Regions from separate parts of the Actinoalloteichus sp. GBA129-24 genome, predicted to be linked through region 1. Evidence: riboswitches for the same ligand, from Rfam matches in the RefSeq annotation. Region 1 holds a riboswitch; each other region holds the start of a gene.
The links. Region 1 has a riboswitch for cobalamin ahead of UA75_RS11395 (ribonucleoside-diphosphate reductase subunit alpha). Riboswitches for the same ligand answer to the same signal wherever they lie in the genome.
Positions count from the first base shown of each region.

Region 1 (5,705 bases):
CTGTCTGCGCAGCACGAGGAAGCAGCCGAGCATCGCGCAGGCGGTGCCGAGCAGGCCGGCGGTGAGGATGATCACGACGTCGTCGGCGCTCATCGCCTGCCCTCCCCGAATCGAGACGATGCCTCGCCTGGCGAAGGCCCGCCGACACGGTGCGGGCTCTCCGACGCCGCACCGGCGGTGAGCGGATCGGGTTCGTGCCTGCTCCCGTCGCCCGACAGGCCCCGTTCCTCGGCCACACCGCCGCGATGACGTCGAGACCGGACCGCCCGCAGCAGCACGCCTCGGCGCGGTGCCAGCAGCACCGACGCGAGGGCGGCGGCGGTCGCCAGCAACACGATCGCGGGCCCGGTGGGCAGGTCGGCCCGGCCGGACACGAAGGCGCCGACCCCGCCTGCCGCCGCGCCGATCAGGCCGGACAGTGGAACCAGCGTCGACAGCCTGGTGGTGAGCTGCCTCGCGGCCACGGCAGGCGCGACGAGCAGCGCGACCATCAGGATCGCCCCCACGGTGCGGACACCGAGCACGATCCCGACGACCAGCAGCGCGGTGGTCAGCACGTCCACCGCCCAGCCCGGCGCTCCGGCGACCGAGGCGAATCCCGGATCGAAGATCGCGGTCCGCAGCAGCCGGAACCAGACCAGGACGGCGCCGATCGCGAGCGCCCCGACGATCGCCGCGACCACCAGATCACCGCGCACCAGGCCTGCGGCCTGCCCGAAGAGGTACTCCTCCAGACCGCTCTGTCCGCCGGACCCGGCGGCGGAGAGCCGGGTCAGCAACACGATCCCGAGGGTGAAGGCGGCGGAGAGCACCACGCCGATCGCCACGTCCGGGCTGACCCGCCCGGCTCGCTCCAGACCGATCATGGCCAGCGCGGCGAGCAGCGCCGAGATCGCCGCCCCGATCAGGAGCACCGGAGCGTCCTTCACTCCCCCGACCATGAAGGCGATCACCACGCCGGGCAGCGTCCCGTGACTCATCGCGTCGCCGAACATGCTTCGACCGCGCAGTACGGCGAAGGGCCCGAGGACTCCGGCCAGCATGCCCAGCAGCGCGGAGCCGCCGATCACCACGGACGCGGCGTAGGACAGACCGAGGACTCCGCCGGTCATCCCGTCCGCTCCGGTCCGGACCCTGCCGAATCCGAGCCGGGTGTGTCCGAATCGGGCGCGTTCGAATCGGACGCTCGGGAATCGGACGCTGGGGAATCGGACGCTGAGGAATCGGATGCTGAGGAACCGGACGCTGAGGAACCGGGAGCGGTCGGGTCGGACGCAGCGGAGCCGCGCGCAGGTGCCCGGCCTTCGACGTCCGCCTCGGTGGTCCGGTCGGTGCCGTCCGCCGTCGGCGGGGTCGCGGAGTGGGCGTCGCGGTCTGCGGAGTCGGCGCGACTCGGCATCGGGATGCCGTAGGCCGCCTCCAGGTGCTCGGGCCGCAGCACGCGGCTCACCGGCCCGTCGGCGATCACCCGGCCCGACAGCAGCACGGCGTGGTCGAAGTGGTCCTGCACCGTGCGCAGGTCGTGATGCACCATCAGCACCGAGCGGCCCTCCTGCTCGCACAGCTCGACGAGCAGCGTCAGCAGTCGTGTCTCGGTGCTCGTGTCGACGGCGGCGAAGGGCTCGTCGAGTACCAGGAGGTCGGCCTGCTGGGCCAGTGCCCTCGCCAGGAACACCCGCTGCCGCTGACCGCCGGACAGCTCGTCCAACGGCGTGTCGGCCGAGTCGGTGACCCCCGTCCGCAGCATGGCCTCGCTGACGGCGCGGTCGTCCTCCCGAGTCAGCCTGCGGAACCAGCCGCGATGCGGGTAGCGACCCATCTCCACGACTTGTACGGCCGTGACGGGGAAGTCCTGGGCGACGGCATCGCGCTGCGGCACGTAGGCCACCCGCCTGCGCACCCGGGCCAACGGCTCGCCGAGCAGTCGGATGGCGCCCCCGGTCGACGGGAGCAGACCGAGCGCGGCCTTGATCAGCGTCGACTTGCCCGCGCCGTTGGGCCCGACCACGGCGGTGAGTCGGCCTGCGGGCACCACCAGCTCCGGCACCGTCAACACGGTCCGCCCGCGATAGCCGACCGTCAGCCCCGTCGCGACGAGGGCGGGCGCGGGCTCGGTCGCCCCTGGAGTCGGCGAATCGGGCGTGGCGGCTGCGCGGCGGATCATCGCAGTCCCGCCACGAGCAGGTCGACGTCGGCGCGGACCATGCCGAGGTAGGTGCCCTCCGGCGTGCCTTCCGCGCCCGCCGCGTCGGAGTACAGGCTTCCGCCGAGCGTCGCCGTCGCGCCGAGGGCGGCCGCCGCGTCGAGCACCGCGGCAGCGGTCTGACCGGACACGCTGGACTCGACGAACACGGCCCGCACGCCGTGCTCGGCGATGACGCCCGCCACTCGATCGATGTCGCCGATGGTCGCCTCGTCCACAGTGGACACGCCCTGCACCGCCTCGACCCGGATGTCGTAGGCGCGGCCCAGGTAGCGGAAGGCGTCGTGCGAGGTGACCAGGATGCGGCGGGACTCCGGAATCTCGGCGAGCCGCTCGCCGACCTCCTCGTGCAGTTCGCTCAGCTCGACGCGATGCCGTTCCCAGCGGCCGTCGAAGCGGTCGGCCCGGTCGGGATCGAGTTCGGCGAGCGTGCCGCCGACCGACGCGAGTGCGTCTCGCCACAGTGCCACGTCGAACCAGATGTGCGGGTCGTACTCCGTCGCCGAGCCCGCTTCCTCGGCGGGAAGGAGCGAGGCGGTCGGCACGGTCTCGCCCACGAACAGGACCGTGGTGTCGCGGGCGAGATCGTCGAGCACCGGCCGGAGCCCGGCCTCCAGATGCAGGCCGACGGCGACGATCAGGTCCGCCTCCCGCAGCAGCCGCAGATCACCCGCCTGGGCCTGATAGAGATGCGGGTCGACGCCGCTGCCCATCAGCCCGGTCAGCTCGATGTCGGTGCCGCCGATCTCACCGACGGCGTCGGTGAGGAAGTTCGTCGTGGTCACGACCCGGAGTCTGCTCCCTGCCTCGCTGTATCCGCCGCCGACGTCCTGGCGCACTGCCCAGGCCGACGCGGCGAGCACGACCAGCAGCGCCGAGGTGATGCCCAGCACGACGCGGCGGCGGCGACGGGCTCTGCTGCGGTGTCTGCCCGATTCGGCTTCCGTTGCCCCGTCCACGGCTCTCCTCTCGAGAAGGACGCCCACTCTGATGAGAGCAGTTTTCACTAAGAACCGGGTCGCGTCACCCTCCCGGTCGGCCCGGTCACCCTGTGATCGCCTCGTTCTCGGCGAGTCACCCTAGCCGACCACAGTCGGGAACACGCCAGGATGTTGGGGTGAGACAAAGCACCGACCCCAACATGTAGTCTCACCCCCGCTGATGGTTCGTCAGGGCGCCTGCCGGTGTCATGACGAGGAGACAGGGAACCCGGTGCGAGTCCGGGACTGCCCCGCAGCGGTGAACGGGAACGAAGGCCGTCGCCGTCCATACCGGACGGTGCACACACTAGGAGACCTCGGTCTCTCGGGAAGTGACGGCCGTAGGACCGGCGAGTCCCACCTCGCCGGAAGCCCGTGAGTCCGAAGACCTGCCATCGGCGCGTGCCACCGAGCACGCCGTCCGAGGCCTCGAGGGTGGGCCGTGTGGACAGCGACGGATCATGCCATCGGCAGGTCCGCGTGCTGCCGCGCGCTCCTCCTCGGGGGTGAACCGATGCCGCCCCGGCTACGAGGAGACCACCGTGACCGTCGAGTCACTCCGACCAGCACGACCCGTTCAGGCAGATCGCCGCGCGATCGCCGAGGGGATTCCCGCCTCCGCCGCTCCCGCGCCGCTTGAACTTCCCGATCGGGTGATCCGGGTCAAGGACGCGGACGGCGCTCTCGCTCCACTCGACGTCGAACGGCTCGCCGCGACCGTGCACGAGGCGTGTGCCGGGCTGGCAGGCGTCACCGCGCAGACCGTCCTCGACGAGACGGTGCGCAACCTCTACGACGGCATCGACGCCGACGAGCTGGCGCTGGCCCAGATCATGGCCGCCCGCAGCATGGTCGAGATCGAGCCGCACTACTCGCAGGTGGCCGCCCGGCTGCTGTTGGAGAAGCTGCGTGCCGAGGCGTTGACCTTCCTCGGCCGCCCCGTGCCCGACGCGAGCCCCGAGGCGGTCGCGGCGAGTTACCCGGCCGCCTTCGAGGCCTTCGTGCGGCGCGGCATCGCCCTGGACCTGCTCGACCCGACCCTCGCCGACTTCGACCTCGGCCGGATCGCCGCCGCGCTGCGCCCGGAGCGCGATCGGGACTTCCAGTTCCTCGGCCTCCAGACGCTCTACGACCGCTACCTCCAGCACAGCGGCGGCGTGCGGTTCGAACTGCCGCAGATGTTCTTCATGCGCGTCGCGATGGGCCTGGCACTGCGCGAGGACGAGCGCGAGGCGCGGGCGATCGAGTTCTACGAGCTGCTGTCCACCTTCGCCTTCATGTGCTCCACCCCGACGCTGTTCAACTCGGGCACCACCCGACCGCAGCTCTCGTCCTGCTTCCTCACCACCGTCGAGGACGACCTGAGCGGGATCTTCCACGGCATCCGCAACAACGCCATGCTGTCGAAGTACGCGGGCGGACTCGGCAACGACTGGACGCCGGTCCGCGGCCTCGGCGCGCACATCAAGGGCACCAACGGCAGCTCGCAGGGCGTCGTCCCCTTCCTGAAGATCGCCAACGACACGGCGGTGGCCGTGAACCAGGGCGGCAAGCGGCTCGGTGCGGTCTGCGCCTACCTGGAGACCTGGCACGTCGATGTCGAGGAGTTCCTCGACCTGCGCAAGAACACCGGCGACGACCGGCGCCGCACCCACGACATGAACACGGCGAACTGGGTTCCCGACGAGTTCCTCCGCCGCGTCGAGGCCGACGACCAGTGGACGCTGTTCTCCCCCGACGAGGTCCCCGACCTGCACGACCTCTACGGCACCGCGTTCGCCGAGCGGTACCGGGAGTACGAGCGGGCCGCCGACCGGGGTGAGATCAGGGTCTTCCGCCGGGTCCGGGCCGTCGAGCTGTGGCGGCGGATGCTGACCATGCTGTTCGAGACCGGCCACCCGTGGATCACCTTCAAGGACCCGTGCAACCTGCGCTCGCCGCAGCAGCACATCGGCGTGGTGCACTCGTCGAACCTGTGCACCGAGATCACGCTGAACACCTCCGCCGACGAGGTCGCCGTCTGCAACCTCGGGTCGGTCAACCTGGCCGAGCACCTGCGCCCCGGCCCCGACGGACGGCTGGAGCTGGATCGGGAGCGGCTGGCCGCCACCGTCACCACCGCCGTGCGGATGCTGGACAACGTCATCGACGTGAACTTCTACACGATCCCCGAGGCACGACGGTCGAACCTGCGGCACCGCCCGGTCGGCCTGGGCATGATGGGCTTCCAGGACGCCCTGTTCCAGCTCGGTCTGCCGATCGCCTCCGATGAGGCGGTGGCCTTCGCCGACCGCAGCATGGAGGAGATCAGCTACCACGCCATCGCCGCGTCCAGCGAGCTGGCGGCGCAGCGCGGCAGCTACGAGTCCTACGCGGGCTCGCTGTGGAGCCGGGGCGTGCTGCCCATCGACTCGATCGCCCTGCTGGCCGAGCAGCGGCAGAGCGGCGACCTGGTCATGGACACGACGTCCACGATGGACTGGCAGTCCCTGCGCGAACGGGTCCGCACCGTCGGAATGCGC
Region 1 covers NZ_CP016077.1:2,535,593-2,541,297, reverse strand. The annotation lists gene UA75_RS11415 (metal ABC transporter permease) at 1-93, opposite strand, end outside; gene UA75_RS11410 (metal ABC transporter permease) at 90-1,112, opposite strand; gene UA75_RS11405 (metal ABC transporter ATP-binding protein) at 1,109-2,164, opposite strand; gene UA75_RS11400 (metal ABC transporter solute-binding protein, Zn/Mn family) at 2,161-3,162, opposite strand; cobalamin riboswitch at 3,349-3,595, shown strand; gene UA75_RS11395 (ribonucleoside-diphosphate reductase subunit alpha) at 3,780-5,705, shown strand, end outside.

Region 2 (5,705 bases), 420 kb from region 1:
GGCCCGGCTGGAGTACGACAACCAGCAGCTGTTCATCGCGCCGATGGCCGCGCAGCACACGGCGCTCCAGGAGCTCCTCGCCGAGGACGACGCGGCACCGACGGTGCTCCTGCACGACACGATGTTCCTGGGAGCCTGGCCGGTCCTGCACGGCGCGGCGGGCGTCCGCCCGGCAGCCGTCATCGGCGTCGGCGTGATGCCGCTGCCGCTGAACAGTGCCGATCATCCGCCTTTCGGCACCGGGCTGGCCCCGGACGGCTCCGAGGAGGGCCGGACCCGAGGTCGCAGGCTCACCGAGCACGCCGAGGCGGCCGAGCGGGCGGGCTCGCATCGCCTGCTGGCCGCCGCGTTGACCCGGCTGGGGAGCACCGAGCCGCCACCGCTGCTGTCGCGGGGCCTCGTCGGCGTGCCGGACCGCTTCCTTCAGCTCAGCATCGAGAGCATGGACTACCCCCGCAGCGATGCGCCGCCGCGCCTGCGCTACGTGGGAGCACTGCCCCCGGACACCGGCGACGCCGTCGAACTCCCGGACTGGTGGGACGAGGTGACGTCCGCGAGTCGACTGATCGTCGTCTCACAGGGCACCATCGCCAACGACGACCTCAGCAGGCTGATCGAGCCCACGCTGCGCGCCCTGGCCGATCTCGATGCGTTAGTCGTCGTCACCACCGGCCGCGACGTCGTGCCCGCCGGACTGCCCGCCAATGCACGAGTCGCCGAGTTCATCCCCTTCGACGCCATGCTCCCCCACGTCGACGTGCTGGTCAGCAACGGCGGCTACGGCGGCGTCCAGCAGGCACTGCGTCACGGGGTCCCGATGGTGCTGGCGGGCGACACCGAGGACAAGATCGAGGTCGGTGCCAAGGCCGCCTGGGCAGGGGCGGCCGTCAACCTCGGCACCGGGGACCCGGACGAGGCGGACATCCGCAAGGCCGTCGAGAGCATCCTGGACGATCCGCTCCTCCGCGACCGGGCCCGACGGCTCCAGGCCGAATACGAGGCGCACGACCCCTGCTCCGCGATCGCCGCCGCCGTCGAGCAGGCCGGGCGGTCCTGCTGAGTCGCGGCGCCTGCCTTCGGCCCGCCTGGCTCCGGCGTCAGTCGGGAGACGTCGCGAGGCACCCAGCCGCACCCGAGCCGCAGCGCTGCCGCGCCAAGGGTGCGAACAGCACCGACACGGCAGGCGCCTGCGCTGCTGAGCGGCCCCGGAGCATTCGCAGGCCGGATCACGGCTGATACGAACCCGGAGTCGCCGGTTCAGACCGGCGGACAGCCCCGAGGCCACCCCGCCGAGGTGAGCAGCGGGCTCATCTCCAGCGCGGTGGCCGCGAGCTGACCCGGCGATCCGGTGAGCAGGGCGTCCGGGGGAAAGTCGCGCAGCCACTTCGCCAGGAGCACCGGATCGTCCGCCGTGACGAGCAGCCGTTGGAAGTCCACCGGCAGCGACCGGTTCGTGGGCAGCGGAAACTGTCGCCTCATGCGCACACCCCACGGCAGTCCCGGCAGCTGCGCGTCGAGACGGATCGGCAGCTCCAGGGCGAGCCGGCGGGCAGGCGGCACGACACGAGGCTGGCCGAGGCAGGCGTCGACGAAGGCGTCGTAGGGATCGAGACCGGTGGTGGCCGCACTGAGATCGGCCATGCCGCTGAGCCTGCCGTTGACCTCCAACACCTGGAGCCTGCCATCGCAGACGGCGAAGTCGATCTGCCATGGACCGCACACGTCGAACTGGTCGGTCATGCCGCGGATGAACCCGGCCAGCTCGGTGATCACGGCAGGCGGGAGCGCGATCGGAGCGAGCCGCGCCCGATGCCCCGGAATGCAGCGCTGGTCCAGCGGACCGAAGGAGGCGATCGGCCAGCAGTCGGTGACGTTCGCGCCGCTCAAGAGTTCGAGGCCGAACTCCTCACCCCGGCAGACACGCTGAACGACGACGGGGAAGGCGGTCAGCGGCAGCGTCGTGAGGCGCTGCTCGGTGTCGACATGCCAGCGGCCCGCGCGTGGGAGTGACCTGGCCTCCTTCACCATGACGGGCAGGCCGCCGATCCGACGCACCGCCGACTCCAGTTCCTCCACCCGGTCGCAGATGACGGCCTCGGGCACCGGCCAGCCCGCCGCGAGCGCGACGCGATGGAACATCGCCTTGTCGGTGACCAGGTCGGCGAAGCGGGTCGAGTGGACGACGGCGTGCCTGCCGGGGCCGCGCCACGCGTCGGCGGCGGCGGCCAGGCTGGGCAGCAGCTGTTCCTGGTCGACCGGATAGAGGCTCGGGATGACCAGCTCGACGTCTTCCTCGGTCCAGACCGCCAGCAGGTCCTCCGGTTCCGCACTCGCCGCCAGGTGCCGGTGACGAGCCCGCCTGCCGACGTAGTCGGCGACGTCCGTCGGCCCTAACAACACCAGGTCGTGGTGGCCGGAACGGGTGATGGCGTCGACCACTCGGTCAGCACGGAATTCTCCGATGACGGCGATCCTCATTGCGGCTGCCTCGTCTTTCGTCCTGGACACGGGCCTGCGGTAGCTGGCACACCGCCGGTCGATCTCGTGGCTGCCGTCGCGACATCACGAGCCCTGTCACCTGAACTTCGCGGATCTACCACCCTTAGTGACGGACGTCGACTACTCATCGTAATGATCTCCGTGGGTGGCGGACCACTCGGCACAGCAGTCCCGTCTCCGACGATGCATCCGGCGGGCCGAGGGTCGACCGCGTCCTGCCCATCGGCGACGAGCGCTCGATGCGGCGCCCTTCGCCGTGCGTCACCGGGTTCGACTGCGTACCGCCGCCTGCGCCGATCCGCCGACCGCGCCGAGTCGAGCACATCGAGCCGGGTGTCTCGGGCCCGGCGCAGGGCGGAGGAACGACTTGGTGGCTCGAGCCGGCACGGCTGAACGGTCTGCCGCGTGCGCCGACCCAGGACCACTCGAGTGAGTTAATCTCCTCGGTAGTCTCTCGACGACCGCTGACCGGTCGTGACAACTTCAGACGTCCCCGGCGGGGGAAGCCGGTCGAAGTCCGGCGCTGACCCGCAGCCGTGGTTCGTGCCGAGGCACGACGAGCCGGAATGCCCGTCCGGGGACGAGGGCTCGTTCACACTGTCGTGGTCCGCAGGTGGAGTCCGATTCGAGCACGCACGCCGACGTCGGCGGCGCCTGCTCTTGGTCGGATGCCTCTCTCGACCCGCTCGGGGAAGGCATCGAGGCATGTCGGGTACCACGCTGCGCAGGCCGCAGACCGCCGCCGGACACCGGATCGTGGTCGAGACGCCCTCGCTCCGCGCCGCGCAGGCCCGTCGGCGGCCCCGAGACCGGCATGACAGCCCTCCTGCCGAGCGGCCCTGCGAGCCCCGTGCCTCCGGGACGTGGGCGGCGTGACCGCATCGGTGCTCCGGGCCTCGACGCGGCTCCCGAGAGCCCTGCATCCCGGTGCCTGGTGGTTATGGGCACTGGCCCTGGCGGCCGCAGCGGGCCGCACGACCAATCCGCTGCTGTTGTCGCTGATCCTGGTGGTGGCGGGGTACGTCGTGGTCCGGCGTCGCGGCCGGGCGCCGTGGGCCGCCACGTTCCGGATGTACGTGTACCTCGGGGTGTTCATCGTCGTCATGCGCGTGTTGTGGCGGATGATCTTCGGGGGCGGTGCGGGCGAGCACATCCTGTTCGTGCTGCCGGAGATCACGCTCCCGGAGGCGGCGGCGGGCATCCGGCTGCTCGGCCCGGTGAGCGCCGAGGAGCTGCTCGGCGGGCTCTACGACGGGCTGCGCCTGGCGACGATGCTGATCTGTCTCGGCGCGGCGAACTCGCTGGCCGATCCGCGCCGGATGCTCAAGGCGGTGCCTGCGGCGCTCTACCAGATCAGCACGGCCGTGGTGGTGGCCCTCTCCGTGGCGCCGCAGCTCATGGAGAGCGTCCTGCGGGTCCGCCGGGCCCGGCGGCTGCGCGGCGGCAGACAACGCGGGCTCCGGGCGTTGCGCGGCATCGTGGTCCCGGTACTGGCCGATGCCATGGACCGGTCGCTCGCCCTGGCCTCGGCGATGGACTCCCGAGGGTACGGCCGGTTCGGCGACACGCCGAGGCGCACTCGTCTGCTGACCGGGGTGCTGGTGATCGCGGGCCTGCTCGGCGTGTGTGTCGGCGTGTACGGGCTGTTGGACGGCACCCGGCACGCCTTCGGGCTGCCGATGGCGGTCGCGGGCCTGCTCGTCGCCGGTGCGGGCTTCCTCGTCGCAGGCAGGCGAATCCGCCGCAGCGTCTACCGGCCCGACCGGTGGCGCCTGCCGGAGACGCTCGTGGTGCTGTCGGGCCTGACCGCCGCCCTCGTGCTCACCGTGACCGCCGGGGTCGACCCGGCGAACCTCTATCCCTCACTCAGCCCGCTGAGCTGGCCGACGGTGACGCTGCCGCCGGTGCTCGGCATCCTCGCGGGAGTCGCCCCCGCGTGGTTCGCCCCGCCGCCGGAGGTCCGCTCATGATCCGCTTCGAGGAGGTGGCGGTCCACTATGGCGAGTCCGCCCCCGTCCTGTCCGGTGTCGACCTGGAGATCGAGGAGGGCGAGCTGTGCCTCGTGGTCGGTCACACCGGCTCGGGCAAGTCGACGCTGCTCGGTGCGATCAACGGCCGGGTGCCGCACTTCACCGGCGGGACGCTGCGCGGCCGAGTCACGGTGGCGGGACGGGACACGAGGACGAATCCACCCCGTGAACTCGCCGACCTGGTCGGAGTCGTCGGCCAGGACCCGCTGGCAGGTTTCGTCACCGACACGGTGGAGGAGGAGCTGGCCTACGGCATGGAGCAGCTCGCGATTCCCGCCGAGGTGATGCGCAAGCGCGTCGAGGAGACGCTGGACCTGCTCGGAATCGCGGAGCTGCGGGACCGGTCGCTGCGTTCCCTGTCTGGTGGGCAGCAGCAGCGGGTGGCGATCGGCTCGGTGCTCACCGTGCATCCTCGGGTGCTGGTGCTCGACGAGCCGACCTCGGCGCTGGACCCGACGGCCGCCGAAGAGGTGCTGGCCTCGGTCACCCGGCTCGTGCACGATCTCGGGGTCACGGTGGTGATCGCCGAGCACCGGCTGGAACGGGTCGTGCAGTACGCCGACCGCATGGTCTACCTGCCCGGCGACGGCGGCGTGGTCGACGGGCGGCCCGCCGAGGTGCTGGCGGACGCGACGCTGGCGCCGCCGGTGGTGGAGCTGGGCAGGCTGGCGGGCTGGACGCCGCTGCCGTTGTCGGTGCGCGACGCCCGCAGACGGGCGCCTGAGCTGCGCGCCCGGCTGACCGACCACGCCCCGCCCGCGCCGGAGAGGGCGGCGACGGAGTCGCCGCTGCTGTCGGCACACGACGTGGTGGTGCGGCACGGCGACGTCGTGGCGGTCCGGGCGGTGAACCTCGACCTGCACGGCGGTCAGGTCACCGCGCTGATGGGCCGAAACGGCTCCGGCAAGTCCTCACTGCTGTGGGCTCTGCAGGGTTCGGGCCGCCGCGCGGGCGGCACTGTGCTCACCGGCGGACTCGATCCGGCGGCCGAGCCCGCGCATCGGGCCAGGGCTCTCGTCGGCCTGGTGCCGCAGACGGCGGCCGACCTGCTGTATCTGGAGACGGTCGCCCAGGAGTGCGCGCAGGCCGATCGGGAGTCGGCGGCGCCGCCGGGAACCTGCGTGACGCTGCTGGGGCGGTTGATCGACGAGGTCGACCCGCACGGTCATCCGCGTG
Region 2 covers NZ_CP016077.1:2,959,228-2,964,932, reverse strand. The annotation lists gene UA75_RS13220 (glycosyltransferase) at 1-1,060, shown strand, start outside; gene UA75_RS13215 (hypothetical protein) at 1,258-2,478, opposite strand; cobalamin riboswitch at 2,968-3,092, shown strand; gene UA75_RS13210 (CbiQ family ECF transporter T component) at 3,372-4,469, shown strand; gene UA75_RS13205 (ABC transporter ATP-binding protein) at 4,466-5,705, shown strand, end outside.
Region 2: it holds a riboswitch for cobalamin, as region 1 does, so the genes downstream of both, UA75_RS13210 (CbiQ family ECF transporter T component) here and UA75_RS11395 (ribonucleoside-diphosphate reductase subunit alpha) in region 1, are expected to answer to the same signal.

Region 3 (5,705 bases), 1.8 Mb from region 1:
TCTCGGGCATCAGCACCGACCAGAGGGGCGCGGCAGATTCCGGCGGCCGATGGTGGACGACGAGCTGGTACCCGGCGGCGGCCAGCCGCACCGTGGCGGCCTCGAGGAGTTCCCGGAGCGCATGGCCCACCGGCAGGTTCGGCAGCACGATCAACACGATCCGGCTGTGACCGCTGCGCAGCGCGCGAGCCCCGTTGTGCGGCTGGTAGCCGAGCCGTTCCGCCGCGGCGAGGACCCGTTTCGCGGTGGCCGCCGAGATCGACTGCGATGACGTGCGATTGAGCACGAAGCCGACCGTCGCCCTGGACACCCCCGCCTCGGCGGCCACGTCGGTGGCCGTGACCCGTCTGCCCGTCGTCATCCCGGTGTGCACCTCATTCGCCGCCGCACCGATCCCGCCGCTGCTCCGATCGGGCAATCTTAGCTGCCTAGCTCTACTAGCACGTGCTAGCTTCGGATCATCGACCGCACTGCCGTGATCCCGACCGACCTCCGACAGGCACCGCCCGAGACGCCCGGCCCGATCCGGCCCGCAGGCCGTTCGACCGGTCAGGGCACCCACCACCACAGCAGCCTGCCTCGCGGGCCCGGCTCGTCGCCACCCGTCTCCGCCGGAGACGGCCGGGTGTCGGGTCGAGGTGCAGGCTCCGGCGCGTCGTCGCCCAGCGCTCCCCCGCGATCGACCAGCAGACGAGACCAGGCGCGGCGGAACCGTCCCGGCGGCGCCGTCGCCGTCCCAGGAGGAACTCAGTGACCACCGAGGACCGACAGCCGCTCGACTACCCCTTCGTCCTGCCCACGCCCAACGAGCCGCCGCTGGAGTGGGCCCGCCTCCGGCAGGAGTGTCCGGTCGCCGCCGTCCGGCTGGCCAGCGGCGACGAGGCGTTGCTGCTCACGCGCTACGAGGACGTGAAGCAGGTCCTCGCCGACCCCCGGTTCACCCGCTCGCTCAGCGCCGACGACGCCGCTCGGGTCACGGCCAACGAGTCCGGCGGGATCTTCGCGTCCGAGAGTCAGATCGACTCCTCCACGGACGCGCACCAGCAGTGGCGCAGGCTGGTCGGCAAGGCGTTCACCGCCAAGCGGATGTCCCAGATGCGGCCCGCCATCGAGGCGATGGCCGATCGGCTCCTCGACGAGATGTGCGAGCGGGGCGCGCCCGCCGACCTCGTCTCCTCCTTCGCCTTCCCGTTGCCGGTGTGGGTGATCTGCGACCTGTTGGGCGTGCCGGACTCCGACCGGGACCGCTTCTCCTACTGGTCGGACACCATGCTCAGCCTCGATCGGTACGAGCAGGCGGAGATCGACGCCGCACAGCAGGAGTTCGGCGAATACTTCGCGGCCCACATCGCGACCCGCCGGGCCGATCCCGGCGAGGACCTGCTGAGCGAGCTGATCGCCGTCGCGGACTCCGCAGACGGCAGGCTGCCGGAGGAGCTGCTCATGCTCACCGGGCAGGGCCTGCTGGTCGCGGGACACGAGACCACCGCGAACATGATCTCGAAGATGGTGGTGCTGCTGCTCGGCGAGCGCGAGCGGTGGACGGCGCTGGTCGCCGACCCCTCGTTGGTGCGCACGGCCGCCGAGGAGGCGCTGCGCTTCGACGCCAACGCAGGCTTCGGCCTGCCCCGCTACCTCACCGAGGACATCGAGGTGGGCGGCCGGACCGTGACCAGGGGAACCACGGTCGTCACCAGTCTCGCCTCGGCCAATCGCGACGAGCAGGCCTTCGCCGACGCCGACGCCATGGACCTGCGACGGGCGCCGAATCCGCATCTCGCCTTCGGGATCGGCCCGCACTCGTGTCTCGGGCAGGCTTTGGCCCGCACCGAACTCCAGGCCGTGCTGAGCGTGCTGGTGCGCAGGCTGCCGGGACTGGAACTCGCCGTCGGTGTCGAGGAGCTGCCTCTCCGGCAGGGGCTGCTCGTCGGCGGGCTCGATCGACTGCCGGTCCGGTGGTGACCGGACGCCCGAGATCCGTGCTGCGCTGATCATTCCGGCGTGATGCGGCCCTCATCCGGCGCCCGCCGGGCCGGGCCGACCAGCGTCCGATCGGCCGTGCCGCAGGCGATCTGCGGTGCCCGCCGGCTGGGGCGAGCAGGCCTCGCCGTCGGCGCGCGGCGGTCGGCGGTCGGCGGGCACGCGTTGGACGTGTCCGCCGGACGCCCCACCCGGGGCACCTCGACCGCGATGCCGACCAGGCTGCGCGGACTTCCATCGGCCTTAGCGGGCCGTCCCCGATGAGAGGAGCCACCCGATGCACGTGGACGTGGACACCCAGAAGTGCTGTGGAGCGGGCCAGTGTGTGCTGCTCGCCCCGGCGGTGTTCGATCAACGGGAGGACGACGGCATCGTCCTGCTGCTCGACGCCGATCCTCCCGAGGGCCAGCACGGCCCGGTCCGGGAGGCGGCGGCGGTGTGCCCCGGCATGGCGATCACCGTCACCACGTGACGGCCATGCGGGCCGGGGCGCTCCGAGGGTGACGCGGGCCGGGGCCGCGGGCGGACCGGATGTCGCGGGCGGATCGGTCCGGGCCCCGGCTGGGCACGGCGGCAAGCCGACAGAGGGCCAACGGCGGCGAGCCGCCACAGAGCCACGGCGGCCCGCCGCAACCGAAGTCCATCTCGGCGAGCCGCCGTCGGCACGGAAGGCGCGAGTCGCTGACAGCCACACTGCCGAGCCGCGTCGGCGAAGGAAGACGCCGAGGCAGACAGGCCCGCGGGTGCCCTGCCGCCGTGTTCGGGGCTCCGCCCTGGCGCATGCGCCGGGGTCCCGTGCACCGCAGCCCGCAGGACACGCCCCCTCGCGCGCCCCGCCCGCCGCCACCCGATGTGAACCTGTGGTGAAGAAGGCGTCTTCCTCCACGCTGCCCGATGAGCTACCGTCGAGAGGTCGTCTCTCCACAAGAGACGAATGCGTCCTGCCGTTCGATGGGGGAAGCCGGTGTGAGTCCGGCACTGTCCCGCAGCCGTGAGCACCCGTGTTCCTCGGGTGTCAGTCGGAATGCCCGTCGTGCGGTACTGCTCGGCTCCTCTGTCGTGGTGTGCAGCGCGGAGCTTCGGAGCCTGCGCGGCTCCGGACTGCGGTCTGCCCGAACCGAAGGGAACTCACAGGCCATGTCCTTGAGCCTCTCCGTCCGGCGTCGTCTCTTAACCGGCCTCTTCGCAGGTTCTCTGCTTCTGTTCGGCGGCACGGCCGTCGCGGCCGTCCCGGCCGCCGCGCCCACCGCCGACGACTCGGTCACCGTCGCCTGGACCGACGGTCCCTGCACCGGGACGACCGGCGTCACGGTGGTCGTCGACTTCACCGGACACGCGGGCGGCGACGTCGTCCGGCGGTGCACCGACGGCGACCCGGCGACCGCGTTCGCCGCGCTGACCGATGTGGACGTCGCGCCGGAGCACGGCATCGGACAGGGCGAGACCGGCCCCTACCAGTACCTGTGCCGGATCGACGGCCTGCCCTCGGCCACCGCCGACGCGTGCGACGGTTTCCTGCCCAACGCGCCGTACTGGGCGTTCTGGGTGCCCGACGTGGCCGGCGACGCGTGGGGTTATGCGGATGAGGGCGTGGACACCTACGACCCGCCGTTGGGCGACGTCCTCGGCTTCTCCTTCGGGGCGGGCACCGTGGCCGACCCGAACGAGATGAGCCTGACGCTGGACGAGGCACTCGACCCGAACTGGACGCCGACCAGCTGATGCTCAAGCCTCTCCTCGGCCTGACGGCGGGAGCGCTGCTCCTCGCCTCGACGGTCGTTCCCTCTGCCGCCTCGGCAGACCCGGCGATCATCGCCGCGTCGGCCGAGGCGGGCACGGCGGCCGAGTTCCTGGAACGGGAGTTCGTCCGACTCGACTACGTCTATCCCAGCGCCACCCCTGGTTCCCCCGACGCGGGCCTGCAGGCGGATGCGCTGCTCGGCCTGCATGCGGCGGGCCGCACCGGGACGACCTTCGATCTCGGCGTCCGCGCGCTGCGCGAGATGTTCTACAACGGCAACCTCGCCAACTCCGGTGTTCTCGCGAAACGACTGATGGTCGCCCTGCGGGCCGGGGTCGACCCGGCGGACTGGGGCGTCGACTCCAACGGTGTCCCGATCGACCTGGTGGACCGGCTCACCGCGACGCTCGACGTCGACGGTCGGTACCGCAACCTGAACGCGGGTGATTACGACCCGCGACGAGACCTGTCGAACACCTTCTCCCAGGCGCTGGCGTTGATCGCCATGGACGAGCACGCCCGGCACACCGGCACGCCGATCGATCAGCGAGCGAGCATCGACTACCTGGTGCGGCAACAGTGCCCCAGCGGCGGCTTCCGCGCGAACCCCCCGCCCGAGAACGTCGGCTCGACCTGCGCGGGCAGCGACGACGCGCTGGTCAGCGTCGACAACACGGCGATGGCCGTCTGGGCGCTGGCCGAGGTCGGCGGTAACGCGGGCGCCCTGGATCGGGGCGTGCGCTGGCTGCTCGACCGGCAGTACCACGACGGCGCCTTCGGCTTCGACTCCTCCACGCCGGAGCTGATCGAGCAGACCCGCAACGCCAACAGCACCGGTCTCGCCGCCCTCGCGCTCACCGTCGCGGACCAGACGGGGCCCGCCGGACGCGCGGGCGGCTGGCTGACCTCGATCCAGCTCCGTGCCGGTGTCGACCCCGGCGCCATGACCGGCGCGGTCTCCTACTCGGCGCGCGACTACCTGGACGTCCAGACCGACGGGCCGCTGTACTGGAGCCGCGCGGGCAACCAGGACCGGCTGCGGCGGGCGACCGCGCAGGCGCTGCTCGGGCTGTCGGCGACACCACCCGTCGAGCCGCCCGAGCCGCCGACGACCACGCCGCCGCCCGAGCCGCCCGACGGCAGTCCCGGCGAGCCGGGACAACCGGGTCAGCCCGGTCAGCCCGGCCTTCCCGGTCAGCCGGGACAACCGGGGCTTCCCGGGCAGCCCGGGTTACCTGGCGAGCCGGGGTATCCCGGCCAGTCGGGGCTCGGCGGTGATCCGGGCAGTCCCGGTCTCGACGGCGCGCAGGGCGAGGCGGGCGAGAATCCCGACGCCGTCGATCAGACCCCTCGGGTCGATCCTCCCTTGGCGGTCGCCCAGGAGCCTCGGGCGGTGGACAGGCCGGCCGAGCAGACGGCCGCGCCTGCGACCTCGTTGGCATTGGTCGGCGACTTCCTGCGCAGTCCCGTCGGGCTGGCGTCCTCGGCGGGCGTGGCGCTGCTGCTGGCGGCGATCAGCTACCTGCTGATCAGCAGGCCACGTCGACGGGGCGGAGTGCCGCGATGAGACTGACGCGTCTGCTGGGCACGGCGCTGTTCGCCGCCGCCGTCACCCTGGCCGCCCCGACGCCCGCCCCGGCCGCCGCGCAGGCCTGCACGGCGGAGACCGGCGTCGTGGTGGTCGTGGACTTCGGTTCGCTCGGGGGCACCGTGTCCCGCTGCGTCCCCGGCACGCCCGAGACGGGATACGCGGCGTTGCAGGAGGCAGGCTTCCGACTCGCGGGCACCGCGCACGACGGTGCCGGGTTCGTCTGCCGCATCGACGATCGGCCCGGCCCCGATCAGGAACCGTGCGACGACACGCCCTCCGGGGACGCCTACTGGTCGTACTGGATCGACGAGGGCGGCGGCAGCTGGTCGTACAGCACACGGGGCGCGATGGCGTCCTATCCCGAGGCCGACCGCGTCGAGGGCTGGTCCTTCG
Region 3 covers NZ_CP016077.1:4,333,406-4,339,110, forward strand. The annotation lists gene UA75_RS18665 (LacI family DNA-binding transcriptional regulator) at 1-361, opposite strand, end outside; gene UA75_RS18670 (cytochrome P450) at 751-1,962, shown strand; gene UA75_RS18675 (ferredoxin) at 2,258-2,452, shown strand; cobalamin riboswitch at 2,890-3,031, shown strand; gene UA75_RS33115 (hypothetical protein) at 3,118-3,702, shown strand; gene UA75_RS33120 (prenyltransferase/squalene oxidase repeat-containing protein) at 3,702-5,288, shown strand; gene UA75_RS18685 (hypothetical protein) at 5,285-5,705, shown strand, end outside.
Region 3: it holds a riboswitch for cobalamin, as region 1 does, so the genes downstream of both, UA75_RS33115 (hypothetical protein) here and UA75_RS11395 (ribonucleoside-diphosphate reductase subunit alpha) in region 1, are expected to answer to the same signal.